3 regions of the Janthinobacterium sp. 13 genome follow, and region 1 is predicted to be linked to each of the others. Evidence: predicted binding sites of a transcription regulator. Region 1 holds the regulator's gene; each other region holds the start of a gene.

Region 1 (7,298 bases):
TGCGCCAGGGTGACGGGCATCGGCGCGGCATCGGCGACCGGGCTGGCATCGATATTCAGATACGATTCCAGGCTGCGTCCCGCCGGCGCGCCAGGGGCGGAGACGGCGGCAGCGTCCGGCGCGCCGCTCTCGGGAGCGGGCCAGTACACGAGCGCCAGCGCTGCCGCGATGGCGGCGGCGATGGCCATGCCGGTGAATTTGACGTTCATGGTGAGGAAGCGCGTGGATGGGAAACGCACGTTACCACAGGCGCGCGGCAGCGGGCCGCACGCCTCCGCACGCTCAGCCGCCGGCCTTTTTCGGCTGGTGGCCCAGCTTGACCAGCGCAGCCAGGATGGCGTCGACATGGTCGCCCTGCACTTCGATCACGCCATCCTTGACGGTGCCGCCCGAGCCGCACTGCGTGCGCAACTGCTTGCCCAGCAGGGCCAGTGCGATGGCGTCCAGCGGCAAGCCCTTGACCACGGTGACGCTCTTGCCGCCTCGGCCCTTGGTCTGGCGCGAGACGCGCACCACGCCATCGCCCGCAGGCGCCGCCTTCGCTTGCGCCTTGCACGCGCAATGCGCCAGCGGCTGGCGGCAGGCGGGACACATGCGGCCCGTTTCAGTGGAATAGACGAGACCGCCCAGGGAGCTGCTTTTCATGAGGGAACGATAAAAGAGGAAGAAAGCGCGATTGTACCAAGCGGCAGCCCGCAGTTGACGAGCGTCAATTGGCCGGCGCAGGCGCCACGGGCGCCGTCGGCACTTCCGTCACCGTTTCGGGGATGCCCGACAAAATCGTCACGGCGACCCGGCGGTTGCGCGCGCGCCCTTCCGGCGTGGCGTTCGGCGCCACGGGGATATTGTCCGCGTGGCCGACGGCCGTCAGGCGCGACGCCTTGACGCCGCTGGCGATGAACAGGCGCACCACGGCGCTGGCGCGCGCGGCCGACAATTCCCAGTTCGAGGCAAAGGTCGAATTGCTGATCGGCTGCACATCCGTATGTCCTTCCACCTGCACGTCGTGCGTGTCGTCCTTGAGCAGCACGGCCACGGCGCGCAAGGCCTGGTCCGACTCCGCCGTCAAGCCCGCCGCGCCCGGGTCGAACAGCACGCTGGCATTGATTTCCACGCTCACGCCGCGGCTCGTCTGCGTGACCCGCACCTTGCCTTCCTTGACCAGCGGCGCCAGGGTCGACGTCAGGTCCTGCGCCAGGCGCGTCATGTGTTCGCGCTCGCGGCGGATGGCTTCCGTGCGGCGTTTCAGGGCGGGGTTCGGCAACGGAATCGCTTGCGGCGCTTCCATGATGATGGGCGGCGCGCCCTTTTCCAGGCTGAAGGCCTGGCCGATGGCGTTCTGGAAGACGCGGTATTTGCCTTCGTTGACTTGCGAAATCGCATACATGACGACGAAGAAGGCGAACAGCAGGGTGATGAAGTCGGCGTACGAGATCAGCCAGCGGTCCTGGTTGTCCGGTTCCTCGTCATACTTCCTGCGCGCGCGCCGCATCATGGTCAATGCTCGTGCAAGAGGCTGGACACGCGCTCTTCGATGATGCGCGTGTGGTCGCCCGTGGCGATGTCGTACAGCACGGCGGCCGTGATTTCATATTGCACCACGCGGCGCGAAACGATGGCCTTGAGTTTATTGGCCACCGGCAGGAACAGCAGATTGGCCAGTCCGACGCCATAGATGGTCGACACGAAAGCCACGGCGATGCCGCCGCCCAGCTTGCTGGGGTCGGTGAGGTTTTCCATCACGTGGATCAAGCCCAGCACGGCGCCCAGGATGCCGATGGTGGGCGAATAGCCGGCCGCCGATTCCCACACCTTGACGGCCTGGCGCTCGGCCATTTCGTAGGCGGAGATTTCCACGTCGAGCAGCTGGCGCAGCTTGTCGGGCGCGATGCCGTCGACGATCATGCGCAAACCCTTGGCGTTGAAGCGGTCGGCCGTGTTTTCCATCAGCCGTTCGAGCGCCAGCGGGCCGTCGCGGCGCGCCGTCAGGCTCCATTGCCCGATGTCGCGCGCCAGCGCGGCGCGCGTGTCCGACGGCGGCAGGAACACCCAGCGCAGCATTTCCAGGCCGCGCACAAAAGTGCGCAGCCGCGTCTGCAGCAGCACGGCGCCGAAGGTGCCGACGATGACGATGGCAAAGGCGGCCGGCTGCAGCAGGGAGGCCATCTTGCCGCCTTCCAGTGCCTGGCCGACCAGCAGGCCCGCCAGCGCCAGCGCCAGCCCGATTACGCTGGACCAGTCCACGCCAGCTCCCTCAAGGTTGCGCGCAGGCGCGCGACGGCCTGGGTATGCAGCTGCGAGACGCGCGATTCGGATACGCCCATCACCGCGCCGATCTCCTTCAGGTTCAGCTCTTCTTCGTAATACAGGCCCATGAGTATTTTCTCGCGTGGCGGCAGCGCGTCGATGGCATCGATCACGGATTGCCGGAAATCGGTATCGAGCAGGGAACGCAAGGGATCGCTGTCCTCGTCCACGCAGTGGCGGTCGAGGAAGCTGTCATTGCCGTCCGGGTCATGAAAGTCTTCGTAGTACACGAGCTGGTGGCCGCCGCCGTCGCCCAGCATTTCCTGGTAGTCGGCCAGCGACATTTTCAGCAGCTTCGCCACTTCCGACTCCGTCGGCGGATGGCCGAGGCGCTGCTGCAGGGTGCTCATCGCCTCTTCGATCTTGCGCATGTTCTGGCGCATGCTGCGCGGCAGCCAGTCGCTGGTGCGCAATTCGTCGAGCATGGCGCCGCGGATGCGCAGCACGGCATACGTCTCGAACTGCGCGCCATGCGTCTCTTCATAGCGCGTAATGGCATCGAGCAGGCCGATCATGCCGGCCTGGATCAGGTCATCGACCTCGACCGAAGGCGGCAATTTCGCCTTCATATGGTGCGCCAGACGCTTCACCAGCGGAATGTGCTCCGTCAGCAAATAGTCCTTGTTCGATTTCCCTTTGACCGTGTACATAGGCTGCTTATTGTTTTCTCATCTTATCTGGTGCTGCGGTTCGATTCAGGCGCTGAACTGGTGCGGGCTCCCCGTCTGGTACAAGGTGCCGCCAAGCACCGGCGCCGCCGAACGGGCCAGCCGCTCGGCCAGTCCGCGAAACGCCACCGACGCTCCCGCCAGCGGAAACGCGTCGACCACGCTGCGGCCCAGCCGCGCCGCGCGGTGCAGATACTCGTCGGCAGGCACGGACCCCATCGAAGTCAGCTTCACGGCCAGGTAGCGGCTCGCCGCCTGCGCCATATTATCGTATACCACTTTTGCTTCGGATTCGGAAGCGCCGGTGACGAGAATGCCGAACGGACGGCGTCCCAGTTCCTGGCTCAGGCGCTTGATCAGGCAGTACGCCGCCTTGATCGAGGTGGCGCTGGTCGAGACTTGCACGACGATATCCGACGATGCCATCAGCGGCACGGGGAAGCAGGCGCCCTCGTCCGCCACGACGCCGTCGACCAGCACGATGCCGCTCTGGCGCGCCAGCACCTCGAACGTCTTGCCCAGGCGGCGCAGTTCATCCTCGCCCGCATAGTCCATGCTGTCCATCAAATGGTTGCGCGCGCCCAGGCTGGCCACGCCGAAGCCTTGCGGCACCTGGTGGATGACCTGGTTCAAGCCGCACTGCTGGCGCGCCACGTCGCGCAGGCTGGCGCCGTGCGCCAGTCCCAGGCGCGATGCCACGCCATCGCTGCCGCCGCTGGCGTCGAGCAGCAGCACGTCATTGCCGCCGTAGACGAGCGACGCGCCCAGGTTGACCAGCATGGCGCCCTTGTCGTCCTGCGGCGTGGCCGAGAGGAACGTCATGACGCGCGGCTGCGGGCCGGCCAGCATGCGGCGCAAGCCTTCGGCCTGGTCGAAATCGAAATTAGCCAAGGTGCACCCCGCGCGCTTCATTGTTGCGGGCAGCCGCCTGCGCCATCAGCAGCGGCAGTTCGGCGTCGGAAAACTGCGTCGCCGCCGCATCGCGCTTGAGCTTGAAGGCACGGTCGATCAGGTAGCCGCGGTCGGCCAGGTACAGGTCTTCCGGCACGCGCTGGCCGTTCGACACATAAAACAGGTTCAGCTTCTGGCGGATCACCACGTCGAGCACATTGCCGATCGAGGCCGCTTCATCGAGCTTGGTCATGATGCAGCCGGCCAGGCCGCTGCCCTGATACGCGCGCACCACTTCGTTCAACGTTTCCTGCGTGGCCGTGGAGTTCAGGCACAGCAGGCGCTTCACGTCGGCGCCGGCGCCCGACAGCATGGCCACCTGTTCCGTCACCATCTGGTCGCGCTGGCTCACGCCCACCGTATCGATCAGTACCGTATGCTTGTTCTTCAATTCTTTCAGGGCGATGCGCAAGTCCGCCTCGTCCTTCACGGAATGCACCATCACGCCGAGGATCTTGCCGTAGATGCGCAACTGTTCATGCGCGCCGATACGGTAGGCATCCGTGGTGATCAGCGCCAGCTTTTCCGGGCCGTGGCGCATCACGCAGCGGGCCGCCAGCTTGGCCGTGCTGGTGGTCTTGCCGACGCCCGTCGGGCCCACCAGGGCAAACACGCCGCCCTGCTCCAGCATGGCGTCTTCATTGGCCACAGTATTCAGGTTACGGCTCAGGACCGTCTTGATCCAGCGCATGCTTTGCGCGCCGTCGAGGCCGGCCGGCAGCTTGTCGATCAGGTAGCGCGCCAGGCTGGCCGAGAAACCGGCCGCCAGCATTTCGCGCAGCACGACGGCTTTTTGCGGCTCGCGCTGCTGCGTCGAACCCCACGAGATTTCCGCCAGCTGGGTTTCCATCATGCCGCGCATGGCGCGGATTTCATTCATCATGCCGCTCATCTCGGCGGCGGCGTTTTCCTTGACGTGCGCCAGCGCGCTGGCCATCATCTGCTGCATGCGGGCCATGTCCACTGGCTCGGAGGCAGCCTGGCGCGGCGCGGCAGGACGTGGCGCAGCCGGGCGCTGGGCCGGGGCGGCCGGACGCTGCGGCGTGGCGAACTGGGTCTGCAACTGGGGACGGGGCTGGGCCATTTCGGAGGCGGCCGGCGGCGAGGCCAGCGAAGCGGCGTCGTCATTGGCCAGCGCGAGGATTTCCACCACGCCATCGGCCTGGCGGTTCGACAGGATCACGGCATCGGGGCCCAGCGCTTCGCGCACCTTGCGCAGCGCATCGCGCGACGAGGCGCCCGTAAATTTCTTCACATTCATGACCGGCCTCCCAGGGCGGGGGTGGCGCAATATTGGCTGAACTGTGTGACCATCGTCGACTCCTGTTGCTTGAGTGCTGTCTTCCACATGGACACAGATCACCCGGACAGTTTCCATTATTAGCGATGCTTGCAGGAAATGATCGAAGGAACAGGACGGGAAAGTACCCGTTATTCAGTTTGCCGAGAGGAAATTGATGTTTATTTGACCAAAGACAAGGGCTGGGGTCAGACCCGGCGGGTCTGACCCCGGTACTAATGCTGCCAACTATTGTGCCCCCACCAGCGCCGTGACGCGGATGGTCTTGGTTTCCGGCACTTCCGCATGCGACAGCACTTTGAGCTGCGGCAAGGCGCGGCGCAGGAAACGCGACAGCAAGGCGCGCAGCGGCGCCGGCACCAGCAGCACGGGCGTCAGGCCCAGCGCTTCCTGTTGCTGGGCAGCCAGGCCCGCCTGGTGCGCGATGGTGTCGGCCAGGCCAGGCTCGATGCCGGCGCCGTCGCCGCCATTGCCCATCGCCTGCATCAGCAGCCGCTCCAGGCGGCTGTCGAGGGTCATCACGGACAGTTCGGCCGAGCCGGGGAACAATTGCTGCACGATGGCGCGGCCCAGGGCCACGCGCACCAGCGCCGTCAGGTCGTTCGGGTCTTGCGTGCTGACCGTATGCTCGGCCAGGGTTTCGATGATGGTGCGCATGTCGCGGATGTGCACGCCCTCGGCCAGCAGGTTCTGCAGCACCTTTTGCAAGGTCGACAAGGACAGCATCTTCGGCACCAGGTCTTCCACCAGGCGCGGCGACTCCTTGCCCAGGTGGTCGAGCAGCGATTGCACTTCCGCGCGGCCCAGCAGCTCGGAAGCGTGCGAGGTGATCAGGTGGTTCAAGTGCGTGGCCACCACCGTCCCCGCGTCGACCACCGTATAGCCCATCGATTGGGCCTGGTCGCGCAGGCTGGCGTCGATCCAGGTGGCGGGCAGGCCGAAGGCGGGGTCGTTCGTGGCCAGGCCGGGCAAGGTGCCGCTGGCCATGCCGGGATTAATCGCCAGGAACTGGCCATTGAACGCTTCGCCCACGCCCACTTCCACGCCCTTCAGGGTGATGCGGTAGGCGGACGGTTTCAATTCCAGGTTGTCGCGGATATGCACGGGCGGCGCCAGGAAACCCACCTCCTGGGCAAATTTCTTGCGGATGCCCTTGATGCGTTTGAGCAATTCGCCGCCCTGCGTCTTGTCGACCAGGGGGATCAAGCGGTAGCCCACTTCCAGGCCCAGGGTATCGACGGGCATGATGTCTTGCCAGCTGGCTTCTTCCTGCTCGGGCGCCACGGTCGCTTGCGGCACTTCGGCCGGCTTTTCGGCCGCCGCTTTTTCCTGCGTGCGTTTCTTGCTGATCAGATAGGCGGAGCCGGCCAGCAGGGACGCCAGCAGGATGAAGACCATGTTCGGCATGCCGGGAATCAAGCCCATGCCGCCGATGATGCCGGCGGTAATATATAACACTTGCGGTTTCGCAAACAATTGCCCCACCAGCTGGGTGCCGATGTCCTGTTCGCTGGCCACGCGCGAGACGACGATACCGGCCGCCGTGGAAATGATCAGCGAAGGAATCTGCGCCACCAGGCCGTCACCGATGGCCAGCAAGGTGTAGTTCTTGAGCGCATCGGCAAAGCCCATGTCGTGCTGCAGCAAGCCCACCAGCAAGCCGCCGACGATATTGATGACGGTGACCATGATGCCGGCGATGGCGTCGCCGCGCACGTATTTGCTGGCACCGTCCATGGCGCCATAGAATTCCGCTTCCTGCGCCACTTCCGTGCGGCGGCGGCGCGCCTCGTCTTCGCCGATCAGGCCGGCGTTCAGGTCGGCATCGATGGCCATCTGTTTACCAGGCATGGCGTCCAGCGCGAAACGGGCGCCCACCTCGGCGATACGGCCCGCACCCTTGGTCACCACCGTAAAGTTGATGATCGTCAAAATGATAAACACGACGATACCGACCGTGTAGTTGCCGCCGATCAAGAAGTGACCGAACGCTTCGATCACTTTACCGGCCGCGTCGGCGCCCGTATGGCCTTCCGTCAACACCACGCGCGTGGACGCCACGTTCAGCGACA
Region 2 (7,298 bases), 1.2 Mb from region 1:
GCCTGTTCGGGCCGGGTACGGGCAGTTTCCTGATTTTCCTGTTCATTCGCGTCTTCGGCTTCGATTTCATCCTCGCTTCGGCCTGCTCGAAACTGGTGAATATCGCCACCAACGTGGCCGCGCTGGCCTTTTTCATTCCTGCCGGTCACGTGGTGTATGCCGTGGCTGCACCGATGGCTGTGTGCAACATCCTGGGCGCCCTCACGGGCACCTGGATCGCCGTGCGCCGCGGCGCCGCCTTCGTGCGCATTTTGTTCCTCGTGCTGCTGGTGCTGCTGATCTTCAAGTTGTCCTACGACATTTTCTTCAAGTAAGTTTCTGAACGACAACAAGCCATGAAAACCATCCAGGGCGTGCTGTGGGACAACGATGGCGTGCTGGTCAACACCGAGCAGCTGTTTTACGAAAGCAACCGCGACTTGCTCTTGCCCTACGGCATAGACTTGACGCCGAAGCAATTCTTTGACTGGTTCCTGGACAATAACTACGGCGCCTGGCATGTGCTGCTGGGGCAGGGCCATGAGATCGAACTGGTCGAGCGCTTGCGGGCCGAGCGCACCGCGCTGTTCGCGCAGCGCTTGCGCCAGGCGCGCCAGCTGGCCATGCCGGGCATCGGCCAAGTGCTGGCGGCGCTGCGCCCGCACGTGGCCATGGGCGTGGTCACCAGTGCCTACGAACAGCATTTCCGGATCAGCCATGCGGCCACGGGCTTGTTGCGCCACTTCGACTTCGTGCTGACGCGTGAAATGTATGGCGAAAGCAAGCCGGCGCCCGACGGCTACCAGCTGGGCTTGCAGCGCCTGGGCCTGGCCGCCGCCGACTGCGTGGCCGTGGAAGACTCGCCGCGCGGCTTGCGCGCCGCCAATGCGGCCGGACTGGAATGCATTATCGTGCGCAATCCCATGAACCGTCACCATGCGTTCGACGACGCTTTCTGCGTCGTGGATTCCAACGCCGAGCTGGCCGAAGTGCTGGCGGCGTTCGTGCCCGGCATGGCCCATGCGCCCCGGCAATTAGAGTCCTTCCTCTGATACGTCTTGCCGGCATGCCATTACAATTGTTTATCGCATTCACCGGCACCGACTCACGATGACCCTCCCGCAACTGCACTTTGCCCATGCCAACAGTTATCCAGCCGGCACTTACCGCAAGCTGTTCGGCTTGCTGGGACAGCATTACACCGTGCAGGCGCTCGACATGCATGCGCATGATCCCGAATACCCCGTCAGCACGGGCTGGCCCGAGCTGGTGCGCGAGTATATCGACGACCTGGAGCGCCGCTACAGCGCGCCCGTGATCCTCGTCGGCCATTCGCTGGGCGGCATGCTCAGCGTCATGGTGGCCAAGCAGCGGCCCGACCTGGTGCGTTGCGTGGTCTTGCTTGATTCGCCCGTGGTGGCGGGCTGGCGCGCCTTGCTGGTGCGGTTGGCGCGCAACACGGCGCTGGGCGAGCGTTACTCTCCCGCCCGTTTTTCCGCCCGGCGGCGCAAGCTGTGGCCCGATGCGCAAGCTGCGTATGAGCATTTTGCCGCCAAGGACATGTTCGCCATCTGGGCGCCGCAAGTCTTGCGCGATTACATCGACAGCGGCCTGGCGCCACATCCGGACGGGGTGCAGTTGCGCTTTACGCGCGAAGTGGAAACGCAGGTCTACCGCAGCTTGCCGCACCACATCGGCGGCCTCGTCAAGGATGGTTTTCCAGTGCCCATCGGTTTTATCGGCGGCACGGAATCGGTGGAATGCCGCCAGGCGGGCTTGACTGCTACGCGCAAGCTGGTCGGCAAATTTTTCCGCCAGGTGCCGGGCGGGCATCTGTTTCCCATGGAAAACCCGGAACTGACGGCGCAAGTGGTGCGCGAGATGATCACCTCGCTGTTGGCTAAACACTAGCCGACTGGCAAGGATTTTCAGCGGGCAAGGGCCAAAAGTGGCGGTTTTTCGCGTAAAATCCTGCCATCCGGGCCACGCCTGCAGCAGGCGTGCGGCCCCAGCCATTCCGATATTCTAGAAAGATACCCCTGCGATGACGATTAAAAGCGATAAATGGATACGCCGCATGGCGGAAACAACGGGCATGATCGAGCCGTTCGAACCGGGCCAGGTCAAGGAACGCGACGGCAACCGCATCGTTTCCTACGGCACCTCCAGCTATGGCTATGACATCCGTTGCGCCGACGAGTTCAAGTTGTTTACCAACATCAACACCACCATCGTCGACCCGAAGGATTTCGACGCGAACAATTTCGTCGACGTGTCCGGCAAGGGCTATTGCATCATCCCGCCAAACTCGTTCGCGCTGGCCCGTACCGTCGAGTATTTCCGCATTCCCCGCAACGTGCTGACGATTTGCCTGGGCAAGAGCACCTATGCGCGCTGTGGCATCATCGTCAACGTCACCCCGTTCGAACCGGAATGGGAAGGCTATGTGACCCTGGAGTTTTCCAACACGACACCGCTGCCGGCGAAAATCTACGCCAACGAAGGCGTGGCGCAAGTGCTGTTCTTCGAGTCCGATGAAGTGTGCGAAACGTCGTACAAGGACCGCGGCGGCAAATACCAGGGCCAGGTCGGCGTAACGTTACCCAAGACCTGATCGCGGTGAAGGGAGGGGCGCCAGCCGTCTTTCCCTGTCTTTACCTGCCTTTACACCTGCGGCACTACATCCGCGCCCATGCTTGCCGTTAACCTTGGTATCGAAACACTGAGGAGGCATCATGGTAGCGGCAATCGGTTCAGGCAGCGCGGTCAGCGCGGCGGGGAGCGCCAGTTCGGGCAGCAGTTCGCAGATCGCGGCGCTGCAAAAGCAGATCACGGCGGCGCAAAAGCAGTTGACGGAGTCGCAGAAGGGCGAGCAGACGGAGGCGTCGCAAAAGCTGCAGCAGCAGCTGGCGCAGCAAATCCAGGCCTTGCAGGCGCAAATTGCCCAGTTGCAAGCTGCCGCCGCGCAGAAAGCGGCGCAGCAAGATGCTCAGCCGGCCAGCAGCGCCGATACGGCGACGAGCCCGGCCAAATCGACTTCGTCCACCCTGGGCAGCATCATCGATACGCAGGCGTAACAGCAACTCCGCGCGTAAAAGACGCCAGGCTCGCCGACAGGTCAGCTTGGCGTTTTGACGGGCAACAACATTTCCACGCACAGTCCGCCACCGCTGCGCAAGCTGGCCCCGATGCGGCCGCCATGGGCGTTGATGACGTGCTGGGCGATGGCCAGGCCCAGGCCATGGCCGTCCGTGCTGTGCTGGGTATTGCTGGCGCGGAAGAATGGTTCAAAAATGCGGGCCAGGTCGGCGCTGGCCACGCCGGGTCCCCGGTCCAGCACGGCGATGCGCAAGTAATCATGCTGGCGCGACAGTTCGACATCCACCGTGCCGCCGTCGGGGCTGTGCTTGACAGCATTGCGCACCACGTTTTCCACGGCGCGCGCCAGCAGTTCGGGCTGGCCCGTGACGCTGGCGTCGGCCATGGCCGCGTCGACCGCCAGGTCGATGCCCATCAGGCGCGCCCTGGCTTCATAGCGGGCGTCGTCCACGATGTCGTGCACAAGGTCGGCGATGCCGACGTCTTCGCTGTGCGCGTGCCCCGCGCCCGCTTGCACGGCGCCCGCTTCCAGCCGCGACAGGGTCAGCAGTTCACCGATCAGCTTATCCATGCGCTCGCTTTCGCGTTCGATGCGCTGCATCGAGGCGGCCATCTTTTCCGGCTGCTGGTGCGCCAGGCCGATGGCGGCCTGCAAGCGCGCCAGCGGCGAGCGCAGCTCATGCGAGACATCATGCAGCAAGCGCCTCTGGCTGTCCATGAGGCTGCGCAAACGGCCCGTCATGCGGTCGAAATCGCGTCCCAGGTCCGTCAATTCATCGCCGCGCTTGCCGCTGGCGTGGAAGCGCGGCGCCAGGTTGCCGTGCGAGGCGGCCTCGAACGCCTGCCGCAGGTCGCGGATGGGACGCGCAAAATACCAGGCCAGCAAAAAGGCGAACAGCAGGCTGGCGGCGATGGCGGCGGCCAGGGGAATGAAAGTGCGATAGGGGCTGTCCATGCGCGGGCCGGGCGGCATGCCGCGGCCGAATTCGCCGCGTGGCGGCGGGGCACCCGCTTCGCTGGGGCGTGGACCGGGTCCCATGGTGCGCGGGCCGCTCAGGGTGACGGCGTTGAGCGTGTCGCGCGCGGCGCCCGCCTCGGCATTGCGGAAGCGTTCGGACGAGGGCAGGAACAGCAGGTAGCGCTTGCCGTCGCTGCCGGCCACGTCGCGCACGACGGGATGGGCCTGGCTTTGTTGCAGCATGGCGCGCGCCTTGGCCAGCATGGCGGGATGCACCGTGCGGCCCATCAATTCTTGCCCTTTGGCATCGACAGCAAACACGCGCATGCGTTCGAGCTTGCCCAGGAATTGCCGCAAGGCCTGGCTGCCGCCCGCTTCCACGGTGGCGCTGGCGGCCTCGATGATCATTTGCGCGGGCGGGCTGGTATCGATGTCGAGGGCCCGTTCCTGCTGCGCGGCCCGGTTTTTCAGCCAGAAGGTGCCGCCGATGCCGATGGTGGCCGTCACTTGCGCCAGCATGATGCACAGAAAAAACTTCCAGAACAGACGGCCCACGCTTACTCCTTGATCAGCTGGTAGCCGAGACGGTACACGGTTTGCAGGCAGGAACGGCCATCGGCCAGGCTGCCCAGCTTGCGGCGCAGGCTGCTCAAATGCACGTCGATATTGCGGTCGAAGCGGGCCATGGGCCGGCCCAGGCCCAGTTCGGACAGCTGATTCTTGCTCACGGGCTTGCCCGCATGGCGCACCAGCACTTCCAGCAGGTTGAATTCCGTGCTCGTCAGCTCCAGGTGCGCGCCGGCCCAGGCAACGCGGCGCTGCTCCGGCCACATCGTCAACTGGCCCACGGTCAGCGGCGCCAGGCCCGAGGTGTCCTGCAGCGCCGCTTGCGCACGGCGCAGGATGGCACGGATGCGCGCCGTCAGCTCGCGCGGCGTGCACGGTTTTGTCACGTAATCGTCGGCGCCCAGCTCCAGGCCCACGATGCGGTCCGTATCGTCGCCGCGCGCCGTCAGCATCAGGATGGGCAGGTTGCTGCCGGCGCGGATGCGGCGCAGGGTTTCCAGGCCATTCATGCGCGGCATCATGACGTCGAGGATGGCGATGGCGTACAGGCCCGTCAGCGCCTCGGCCGCGCCGCTTTCGCCGTCATGCACGGCGCGGGCGTCAAAACCTTCCTGCGTCAGGTATTCCTGGAACATGCCGACCAGTTCCACGTCGTCATCGATTAACAAAACCTTGCTCATGCCTGTGCTTTTTTCGGGTGAATATCGCCCGATGATAGCAGTCAAAGGGGGCCGTTCAGGGCGGTTTTACCCGCTTTTACATACGTCCGCTTACATTTGCGCACCTTCCTTTACACGCTTTTACGCCGCCCTAACGTTGCTTTACATGCCAGACGCCCACAATCAGGGCTGATCGCCACGAAAGGAAAGCCCGATGAAATACCTGAGTATTGCCGTATCCCTGTTGCTGCTGTCCGCCTGCAGCATGCCGCTGCTGGCGCTGGCCCAGCAAGAAGCTGCACCCATGGAAGGGCCGCCGCCCGGCCTGCTTCACGGACCCGGCGGACCCGGTGCGCCAGGCTTGCCGCCATTCCTGCGCGGCATCGACTTGAGCGAAGCGCAGCAGGACAAGATTTTCGCCGCCACCTATGCCCAGGCGCCCTTGCTGCGGGAACAGGAAAAGATCGCCTTCAAGGCCCATGCGCAGCTGCGCGCGCTGGCCGCCTCCAGCGCCTACGACGATGCGAAGGCCAGTGCGCTGGCCAGCACGGCGGCGCAAGCCATGGCGCAGATCAGCTTGCAGCAGGCACGGCTGGAGCAGCAATTGCTGGCCGTGCTGACGCCGGAACAGCGCAAGCAGGCGCAGCAGCGGGGCGACAGCCGCCCCGGCCCGCGCCGCCCCCAATAAGCACAGGAGAGCGAGATGAGCATCAGTGCCTTGAGTTCGACCAGCGCCGCCAGCCAGCTGAGCGCGTTCAGCCGCCTGGGCGGCGGCGGCAATACCGGCAGTACCAGCGGCGCGGGCGGCACGCGGCCGTCAAAACCCGACGATGGCGCATTTCTCGACGCTATTTCCAGCGCCTTGTCATCGATCGGCGTGACGGTCGATGCCAGCGATGGCGATAGCGCGACGGACGGCGCCAGCGCCGCCGGCAGCGGCGACGCGGGCCAGGCGCTGGGCGCCTTCCTGCACCAGTTGATGGGCAGCCTGCATGCGCAGAGCGGTGGCGGTGCCGGCGGGCAAGACGAGGGGGCAGAGCCGCCTTCGGGGCCGCCACCCGGCGGTGGCGCGCGCGGCGGCCCCGGCAATATCGAGTCGGATTTGCAAAGCCTGCTGCAAAAACTCTCGTCATCCGGCAGCGATGCCAGCGACAGCGCGCAGAGCGCGGACGGCAGCGTGACGGACTTGCAGTCCAGCTTTGCCAGCCTGCTCAGCGCGCTGGGCGGCGATGAGGGCGGCACGAGCAGCAGCAAACTGAGCAGTTTCCTGCAGGCGCTGTCGGGCAGCCTGGGCGCGGCGAGTGCGGGCGGCAGCCTGTCCGCCAGCGGCAACCTGGTCGATACAACGGCTTGAGCCATGGAACGCAAGCTCGCCATTGCCGCCAGGAAGGCGCTCGCGCAACGGGCCACGCAGGCGCTGTTCCTGTGCGCCAGCCTGAGTCCTGCCCTGGCGAGCTTGCCCTATTTGATGGAATACATATGGACTTACATGATCACGGTCTGGCATCCGACCTCGAAATGATGCGGCAACAGGCGTTTGAACGGCGGCAAGTCTTGCGCTGGCTGCTGGCCGGCGCCGCCACCTTGCCGTTGATGAGCTGCGGCGGCGGGTCGGACGCCGGCGGCACGGCCGCGAGCGGCGGCGTCACAGGCACGTCCGGCGGCGCCGGCAGCGTCACGATACCGACCGCGGGCGCCTGCACGGTGATTCCCGAGGAAACGGGCGGGCCGTATCCGGCCGATGGCACGAACACGAATGGCGGCAGCATCATCAACGTGCTGAACCAGACGGGCGTCGTGCGCAGCGATATCCGCGCCAGTTTCAATGGCGCCACTGGCGTGGCGGCAGGCGTGCCCTTGACCATCAATTTGCAGTTGCTCAATGCCAGCGGCGGCTGCGCCAGCCTGGCCGGCTACGCCGTCTATCTGTGGCATTGCGACCGCGACGGCCTGTATTCGCTGTATTCGAGCGGCGTGACGGCGCAAAATTATTTGCGCGGCGTGCAGGAAACGGACAGCGCGGGCAAGCTGGCGTT
Region 3 (7,298 bases), 2.7 Mb from region 1:
GAATGGGATACGGACTTGCCCGCCCTCGATGTCTTGCTGGGCGAGGCGGACAAGGCGCAAGCCATGCTGGCGCGGCATGCGCCGCCAACGCCATGGCAGGGAGCAGCGCTGCCGTCCCCGCCGCCGCCCGCGTCGCTTGATGCGCTGGCGGCCGGCCAGCAAGCGTTTGCCACGGCCTTGCTGGATGCCGAGGCAACATTGCCACCGTTCGCGGGCGAGCAGGTGCCGCAGCGTTTTGCACTGTACCGTGGCAATATGAGCGCCACCTGGCGCCGCACCCTGGCGCACGCCTATCCCGTCGTGCTGGCGCTGGTGGGCGAGGAATTCCTGGGCGGCCTGGCGCGCGCGTATGGGCGGCAGATGCCATCCGATAGCGCCGATTTGAACCAGTTTGGCGCCCGTTTCGCCGATTTTCTGGCCACTTTCCCGCATGTCGCCGATTTGCCCTATCTGCCGGACATGGCGCGCCTGGAATGGGCCGTGCACCTGGCCCATTACGCGCCCGATGCGCAGGGCCTGGCGCCCGAGTCGCTGGCCGCCTTGCATCCCGACCAGCTGGAAGCGCGGCGTTTCAGCTTGCATCCCGCCTGCGCCTTGCTGGAATCGGATTGGCAAGTGGCGGCCCTGTGGCAGGCGCATCAGGAGGGAGAGGGGCAGGGGATGTTTCCGCAGGATATGCGGGTGGCGAGCTGCGCGCTCGTATGCCGGACGCGCTGGAAGGCGCAGGTGCTGCTACTGGATGCGGCTGCGCATGCCGCCTTGCTGGCGTTAAGGCAGGGGCAGACGTTTGGCGCCGCGCTCGATGCGGCGTTCGAGCTGGACCCTGCATTCGACCTGGCCCCGCACTTGCGCCAGTGGCTGGCGCATGCGGTGTTGGCGGCGTGAGGGGTTATTCGAACGCCCGCAGCAGGCGCGCTTCGCCCGTCTGATCGCGGTACAGGGCATTCGCGGCCAGGGTGGCATCCATCATGCGCGTGACTTGCTCTTCTTCAAAGCGGGCGAGTTCGGCCGTGGCCGCGACGAGGGCCAGTTCCAGCCTGGCGCGCGCGCTCTGGTACAGGCTGCTGGTGTATTTGTCTGTGTTACGCAGCAATTCTTCCGCGTTTTCTATTACCTGGCGCAAGTCGCCGATCAGGCGTTCCTGGCTGCGCGTACCTTGTTCGGGATGGTCCATGGCGCTTCCCTTCTGCAATCGATATTTATCTGACAATAACGACGTGTTTGCAGCTTGATCCAGGCAGCCGGCTGACAGCGGCGCTGGCTGGACGCATGGGGCTGCTTTCGCACCCCATGCCGGGGTCAGACGGGAGCGACGACCGTGATACGGATATCGCCCACGCTGACGACCTGGCCGGCGCGGATCTTGGCGGTCTTGCGCAATTCCTTCTTGCCATCGACCTTCACCACGCCGCTATCGACCATGACCTTGCCTGCGCCACCGCTGTCGCACAGGCCGACCAGCTTCAACAGCTGGTTCAGCTCGACGAACTCGGATGTTAAATCAAAGCTTACTTTTTGCATTGTATCCCTTATTGCAACGATGTGTTTTAAACACTTAATGACGGTGTCAACTAAGGTCATAGTTTACATGAAGCCAGGAGGAATGCAGGCTGAGCCTTAACTTTTGTTGGGCCGCGTCATGTCCAGGGGCACGATCCACGCACCGAATTGCTCTTCCGTCACAAAGCCCAGGGCCAGCGCCGCTTCCTTCAAGGTCGTGCCTTCATGCTGGGCCTGCTTGGCGATTTGCGCCGCCTTGTCGTAGCCGATGTGCGGCGCCAGCGCCGTGACCAGCATCAGGGAGCGCTCCATCAGTTCGGCGATGCGCTCACGGTTCGGCGCGATGCCGTGCGCGCAATGCTCGTCGAAGCTGCGCATGCCGTCGCCCAGCAGGCGCGCGCTTTGCAGGAAGTTGTGCGCAATCAAGGGCTTGAAGACGTTCAGCTCGAAATTGCCCGAGGCGCCGCCCACCGTGATGGCGACATCGTTGCCGAATACCTGGCAGCACAGCATGGTCAGCGCTTCGCACTGGGTGGGGTTGACCTTGCCCGGCATGATGGAGCTGCCCGGCTCGTTTTCTGGGATGGTGACTTCACCGAGGCCGGAGCGGGGGCCGGATGCCATCCAGCGCACGTCGTTGGCGATTTTCATCAGGGCCGTGGCCAGGGTTTTCAGCGCGCCATGGGCGGCCACCAAGGCGTCGTGGGCCGCCAGCGCGGCAAACTTGTTGCTGGCCGTTGCGAACGGCTGGCCCGTCAGGCGCGCCAGTTCCGTCGCGATGCGGCCGGCAAATTCCACGTGGGCGTTCAATCCCGTGCCGACGGCCGTGCCGCCGGCGGCCAGCTGCAGCAGCGGCGGCAACGATGCCGTGATGATGTGCTCGGCAAAGTCCAGCTGCGCCACGTAGCCGGAAAATTCCTGGCCCAGGGTCAGCGGGGTCGCGTCCTGCAAGTGGGTGCGGCCGATCTTGACGATGTCGGCAAATTCCGTGGCCTTGGCGTCCAAGGTGGCGCGCAGCTGGCGCAGCGGCGGCAAGACCGTGTTGGCGACGGCCAGTGCGGCCGCCACGTGGATGGCGGTGGGAAAGATGTCGTTCGAGGACTGGCCCAGGTTGACGTCGTCGTTCGGGTGCAGCAGGCGCCCCTCGCCCCGCAAGCCGCCGATCAGCTCGGAGCCGCGGTTGGCCAGCACTTCATTCATGTTCATATTGCTTTGCGTGCCAGAACCCGTCTGCCAGACGGCCAGCGGGAATTCTGCCTCGTGCTTGCCGGCCAGTACTTCGTCGGCCGCCTGCGTGATGGCGATGGCTTTCTTGCCATCCAATAGACCCAGGTCCAGGTTGACGTGGGCGGCCGCGCGCTTGACGGTGGCCAGGGCGGCGATCAGTTCGGGCGGCATCTTTTCCGTGGAGATATGGAAGTGCTCGAGCGAGCGCTGCGTTTGCGCTCCCCACAGCCGGTCGGCGGGTACGTCGATCGGGCCGAAACTGTCGCGTTCGATTCTGCTACTCATGGCATCCCTTTCATCGATAGAGGTGGATCGAGTGTACTCCAGGCGTCAAAAAAGCACAGGATGATGCTGTATTGCATCATTTTTGCCCTGACCCATCTATATTTTTGCGATTTCCTGCCGTTAAAGACAGGCGAGTTCCCCTTATCTATCCTGTTATCAAAGCGATCAGTCCATGCAGAGCAGCATTTTTCCCCGTTGGTCCCTGATCGCGTGCGCCGCCGCCAGCCTGGCCTTGTCGCCCGTCATGGCGGCCGAACTGGGTGACATGGCCGTGCTGTCGCACGTGGGGCAGCCCCTGCTGGCCGAGATAGAACTGACGGCCCTGGCGCCCGAGGAAGCGAGTGGCGTGGCCGTGCGCCTGGCTTCGCCCGATGTGTACCGCGGCGGCGGCATCGGCATGGATCCGGCCCTGCAAACCTTGACCATCAGCCCGCTGGAGCGCGGTGGGCGCCACTATGTGCGCGTGACAACGCGGCAAGCGATCCAGGCAGGCCATGTGCACCTGTATTTATTGCTGGGCAGTGGCAATGGCGCCGTCGTGCGCCTGGGCACCTTGTGGCTGACGCCGGCCCCGCCCGCCGCCGTCGCCCCTGTCAGCGCGCCAGCCAGGCCCGCCGTTCCGGCGCCCGCGCCCGCGCCGGTGCCGCAACCGTTGCCATTGCCGCGTGCCGTGTCCGCCGCGCCGCTGCCCGATGCCGCCGCCCTGGCGGCCCGCGCGCGCGCCGAGGGCCTGGTGCGCCCGGCGCGCGTGTTCGTGCCGCCGCCCGCCGCGCCCGCGCCGGCCGCTGCCGCGCTGCGTCCGGCGCCGTTGCGCCGCGCCACGGCGCCCGTCGCCGCTTGCGCGCCGCAAGCCAATATGGAGCAGGCGCAAGCATGCGTGGCGCTGGACGAGAAAAACGCGGCTTTGAATGACAAGCTCGGCGAATTGGAAGGCAAGATCGGCGCCTTGCAGCAGGCGCTGGCTCAGCCTGCCACCGCTGCTGCCGCCGCTGCGCCGGCTGCCGCGCCGGCCGAGGCGCAGGCGCCGCATGCCAAGCCCAAGCCCCTGCACGCGGCACCGGCAGCCGAGAAGAAGGCGGGCGGCAACGGCTTGCTGTGGCTGGGTATCGGCACCCTGGCCTTCCTGCTGTTGACGGCCCTCATCGTGTACGTCGTGCGCAAGCGCAAGCAGGCGGCGGGGCCGGGTGCGCCGTCGAAATACTGGGTCTTGCTGCGCAAGCCATTCGGCCGCAAGAAGAAGGAGGCGCCCGTGCTGACGGAGGCGGTGGAGGAGGGGGCGGCGGACGAGCCGGAACCGGAGCCGTTCTCGCGTTGATGATGTTGCAAGGGCTGCGACAAGGCGGTGCCGGAATTTGATATAAAAAAAGATATTGAAAAAAGACAGAAAAATGCTTGTATCGCGTGTTGCCTGTTTCTTAAATATGGTGATATGATTAATTCAGTGGACTTGCTCTACGACAAAACAGCCCCAGCCTGGCGCAGTCACCAACGATAGTGTGGCGCGGCAAACAGGTGTAGCGTTGCATAAACGCCTGGGTCTGGAAGCGGTTCGCGATGCCGACGATGTGCTCGCGAACGCCGGATGCAACCGGCAGCGAGGCGACGCCAGGAGATACCTGGGGCTCGCCTTCCAAATTCCCCCTCCTTGTTTCCCGAGCGCCGCAGATGGCGCGCTCCCCGGCAAGGCGGCAGACGTAAAAAAAGCACCCGCGGGTGCTTTTGTCGTTTCTGGTGCTGCCATATGACTTACATGCGGGCGCGCGAACCTTGCATGGCGTTCGGCAGCTGCGTCATCCACGGTTCCGTGATGGTGCGGATTTCGCGGTCGTTGGCCAGGATTTGCTTGAGCAAGTCGATCTTGCGCAGGCGCGAGGCGCCGGCCTGGGCGGGCACCTTGCCCGTCATGACCGTGCTGGCGGCGCTGGCGCACTGGTTTTCCAGGGCATCCAAGTCATTCCAGTCGCTCGAACGTGCGGCCACGACCATTTTATTGGTCATTCCTGCAATATTTTCATACATCGAGAGAACGTCGTTGGAGGTCATGAGCACACCCGTAACTAGTGAATGGATTACCGCTTGTCTAGATTAACGGCGTGCTTGACGGGAACTTGAGGGTGTTTTTGAAAAAAAAGTGAAAATAATTTGGATAATTTTGGCGATCCGCCGGAATCGCCCGCAAACCCGCATGGATGCAGGGTCGGCGATGCCGGCGGTGGGGGATTTATTTGACGAGTTCTTCCAATCCCGCGCTCAGTTCGGCTGGCGGCGGCATCTTGTCGACCAGTACCGAGGGCGGCAAACCCAGCGCTTCGGCCACGTTGCCGGGGTAGCAGGCGATGATTTCTTCATTGCTCAGGGCGTTTTCATCGATGCGGGCGCGCCAGGCGGCCAGGTGGATGATGGCGGCCAGGCGGTTCAGCGGCGCCTTGGCCAGCGGGTCGGGAAAGGCGGCGATGGCGTCGGCAAAGGCGCCGGGGAACTTCCAGCGGCGCGCCAGTTCGGCGCCCACCTGCGCATAGTCATAGCCCAGCGAGACCCGCTCCGCGTCGAGCCGGCGCGCATCGAGCGGTGGGGCGATCTTGTCGAGCTGCATGGCTTGCTCGGGCATGGCGGCATGGATCACCAGTTGTCCGATCGCATGCATCATGCCGATGGTGAACGCCAGGTCCTGGTTGTCGCCCGTCTGCCTGGCGATCCAGCGGGCCGACACGGCGCTGTGCAGGCTGTAGCGCCAGAATTGCGGCAGGTTCAGGCCGGGCACGGCCTTGAAGCCGCTGACCAGGCCCGAGCTGATGACGAGGGTGCGCACGGTAACAAAGCCGAGCATGAGCACGGCGTCTTCCACCGTGCCGATGCTGCGCGAGACGTGGTAATAGGCTGAATTGGCCAGCCGCAGCAGCTTGGCGCTCAAGGCCGGGTCCGCTCCCAGCTGGCGCGCGATGTCTTCGGTGGCGATGGCGGGGTTGTCGAAACTGCGCACCAGTTCATCGACGATCTTCGGGGCGGCAGGCAGGGCGTGGGGTTGCTGGAACAGCGCTTCCAGTTGCATGGCAATCTCCTTGGCGTACGCGCGGCACGGGGTCGTAAAACTATAGGCCGATTTTTTGTCCGCATGCAAAAAAGTTCCGGGATGCTTTTTGCATGGGAAACAGGCTATGATTTTGACTATTCCATCGAAAGGATCGCCATGCACGGTTTGCGTTTTTCCTGGTCCCGGACGCCAGTCCAGGCCGCCATCGTCCTCGCCCTGGCCGGCGTCTCGCTGACCGGCTTGCCCGCCCGGGCGCACGGCCAGCCGGCCGCCGCCGATGTCGCTGGCGCCGCCGTTCCCGCTGCCTTGCCCGGCGACGACTTCTATGACTACGTGAATGGCGACTGGCTGCGCGGCACGGAGATTCCCGCCGACCGCAGCAGCTGGGGTTCGTTCGCCATCCTCGCCAATGCGACCAACGAGCGCATCATCGCCCTCGTCGAGGGCCTGGCGGCGGCGCCGCAGGCCGATGCCTCCGCGCGCCAGGTCAGCGATTTTTACCGTTCCTGGATGGATGAATCGGCTATCGAAGCGAAAGGCTGGGCCCCGATCAAGCCCTTGTTGAGCAAGATCAATGGCATACGCGACCAGGCAGGGCTGGCCCGCGCGCTGGGCGAGAGCTTGCGCGCCGATGTCGACCCGCTCAATTCCACCAATTTTTATACGGAAAACCTGTTCGGCCTGTGGGTGGCGCAAGACTTGAACGACACCACGCGCAATGTCGCCTACCTGCTGCAGGGCGGACTGGGCTTGCCTGACCGTGCCTTTTACCAGGACGACAGCGCCCGCATGCAGGGCTTGCGCGCCGGCTACCAGGCGCATATCGCCGCCATGCTCAAGCAGGCCGGTTACGGCGATGCGCCGGCCCGCGCCGCGCGCGTGTTTGCGCTGGAACAGAAAATTGCCGCCAGCCACGCCAGTCGCGAGGATTCGGCCGATGTCGCCAAGGGCAACAACGCGTGGCGCGCCGCCGACTTCGCCAGCAAGGCGCCGGGCCTGGACTGGCAAGCCTTCTTCCAGGCGGCCGGCCTGGGCAAGCAGATGGATTTCATCGTCTGGCATCCGTCGGCCATGACGGGCAGTGCCGCGCTGGTGGCGAGCGTGCCGCTGGCTACGTGGAAGGATTTCCTGGCCTTCCACGCCATCAACCATTTCAGCACTACCTTGCCGAAGGCGGCCGCCGACCAGCGCTTCGCCTTCTATGGCAGCGCCCTGAGCGGTACGCCGCAGCAGTCGCCGCGCAGCAAGCGCGCGC

Evidence for each region. The regulator FliA, encoded in region 1, starts transcription of late flagellar genes. The targets are predictions, from matches to a motif close to CTAAAGTTTNNNNNNNNNNNGCCGNTA.
Region 2: a site for FliA is predicted at 2,658-2,684, ahead of CLU94_RS24855 (FlxA-like family protein). Genes of this name have one in related genera too.
Region 3: a site for FliA is predicted at 5,099-5,125, ahead of CLU94_RS07500 (flagellar protein FliT). Genes of this name have one in related genera too.

The regions. Positions count from the first base shown of each region.
Region 1 covers NZ_PEEQ01000001.1:4,452,213-4,459,510, reverse strand. The annotation lists gene CLU94_RS19560 (hypothetical protein) at 1-239, opposite strand, end outside; gene CLU94_RS19555 (translation initiation factor Sui1) at 283-645, opposite strand; gene motD (flagellar motor protein MotD) at 710-1,492, opposite strand; gene CLU94_RS19545 (flagellar motor protein) at 1,498-2,244, opposite strand; gene CLU94_RS19540 (RNA polymerase sigma factor FliA) at 2,226-2,957, opposite strand; gene CLU94_RS19535 (MinD/ParA family ATP-binding protein) at 3,003-3,866, opposite strand; gene flhF (flagellar biosynthesis protein FlhF) at 3,859-5,187, opposite strand; gene flhA (flagellar biosynthesis protein FlhA) at 5,455-7,298, opposite strand, start outside.
Region 2 covers NZ_PEEQ01000001.1:5,637,634-5,644,931, forward strand. The annotation lists gene CLU94_RS24835 (sulfite exporter TauE/SafE family protein) at 1-314, shown strand, start outside; gene CLU94_RS24840 (HAD family hydrolase) at 336-1,031, shown strand; gene CLU94_RS24845 (alpha/beta fold hydrolase) at 1,090-1,890, shown strand; gene dcd (dCTP deaminase) at 2,024-2,593, shown strand; gene CLU94_RS24855 (FlxA-like family protein) at 2,715-3,056, shown strand; gene CLU94_RS24860 (sensor histidine kinase) at 3,098-4,591, opposite strand; gene CLU94_RS24865 (response regulator transcription factor) at 4,594-5,283, opposite strand; gene CLU94_RS24870 (Spy/CpxP family protein refolding chaperone) at 5,477-5,950, shown strand; gene CLU94_RS24875 (hypothetical protein) at 5,966-6,616, shown strand; gene CLU94_RS28495 (hypothetical protein) at 6,620-6,784, shown strand; gene CLU94_RS24880 (dioxygenase family protein) at 6,742-7,298, shown strand, end outside.
Region 3 covers NZ_PEEQ01000001.1:1,705,870-1,713,167, reverse strand. The annotation lists gene bufB (MNIO family bufferin maturase) at 1-885, shown strand, start outside; gene CLU94_RS07520 (hypothetical protein) at 890-1,174, opposite strand; gene CLU94_RS07515 (RNA-binding S4 domain-containing protein) at 1,300-1,521, opposite strand; gene fumC (class II fumarate hydratase) at 1,618-3,012, opposite strand; gene CLU94_RS07505 (hypothetical protein) at 3,185-4,327, shown strand; gene CLU94_RS07500 (flagellar protein FliT) at 4,759-5,010, opposite strand; gene CLU94_RS07495 (HDOD domain-containing protein) at 5,234-6,061, opposite strand; gene CLU94_RS07490 (M13 family metallopeptidase) at 6,200-7,298, shown strand, end outside.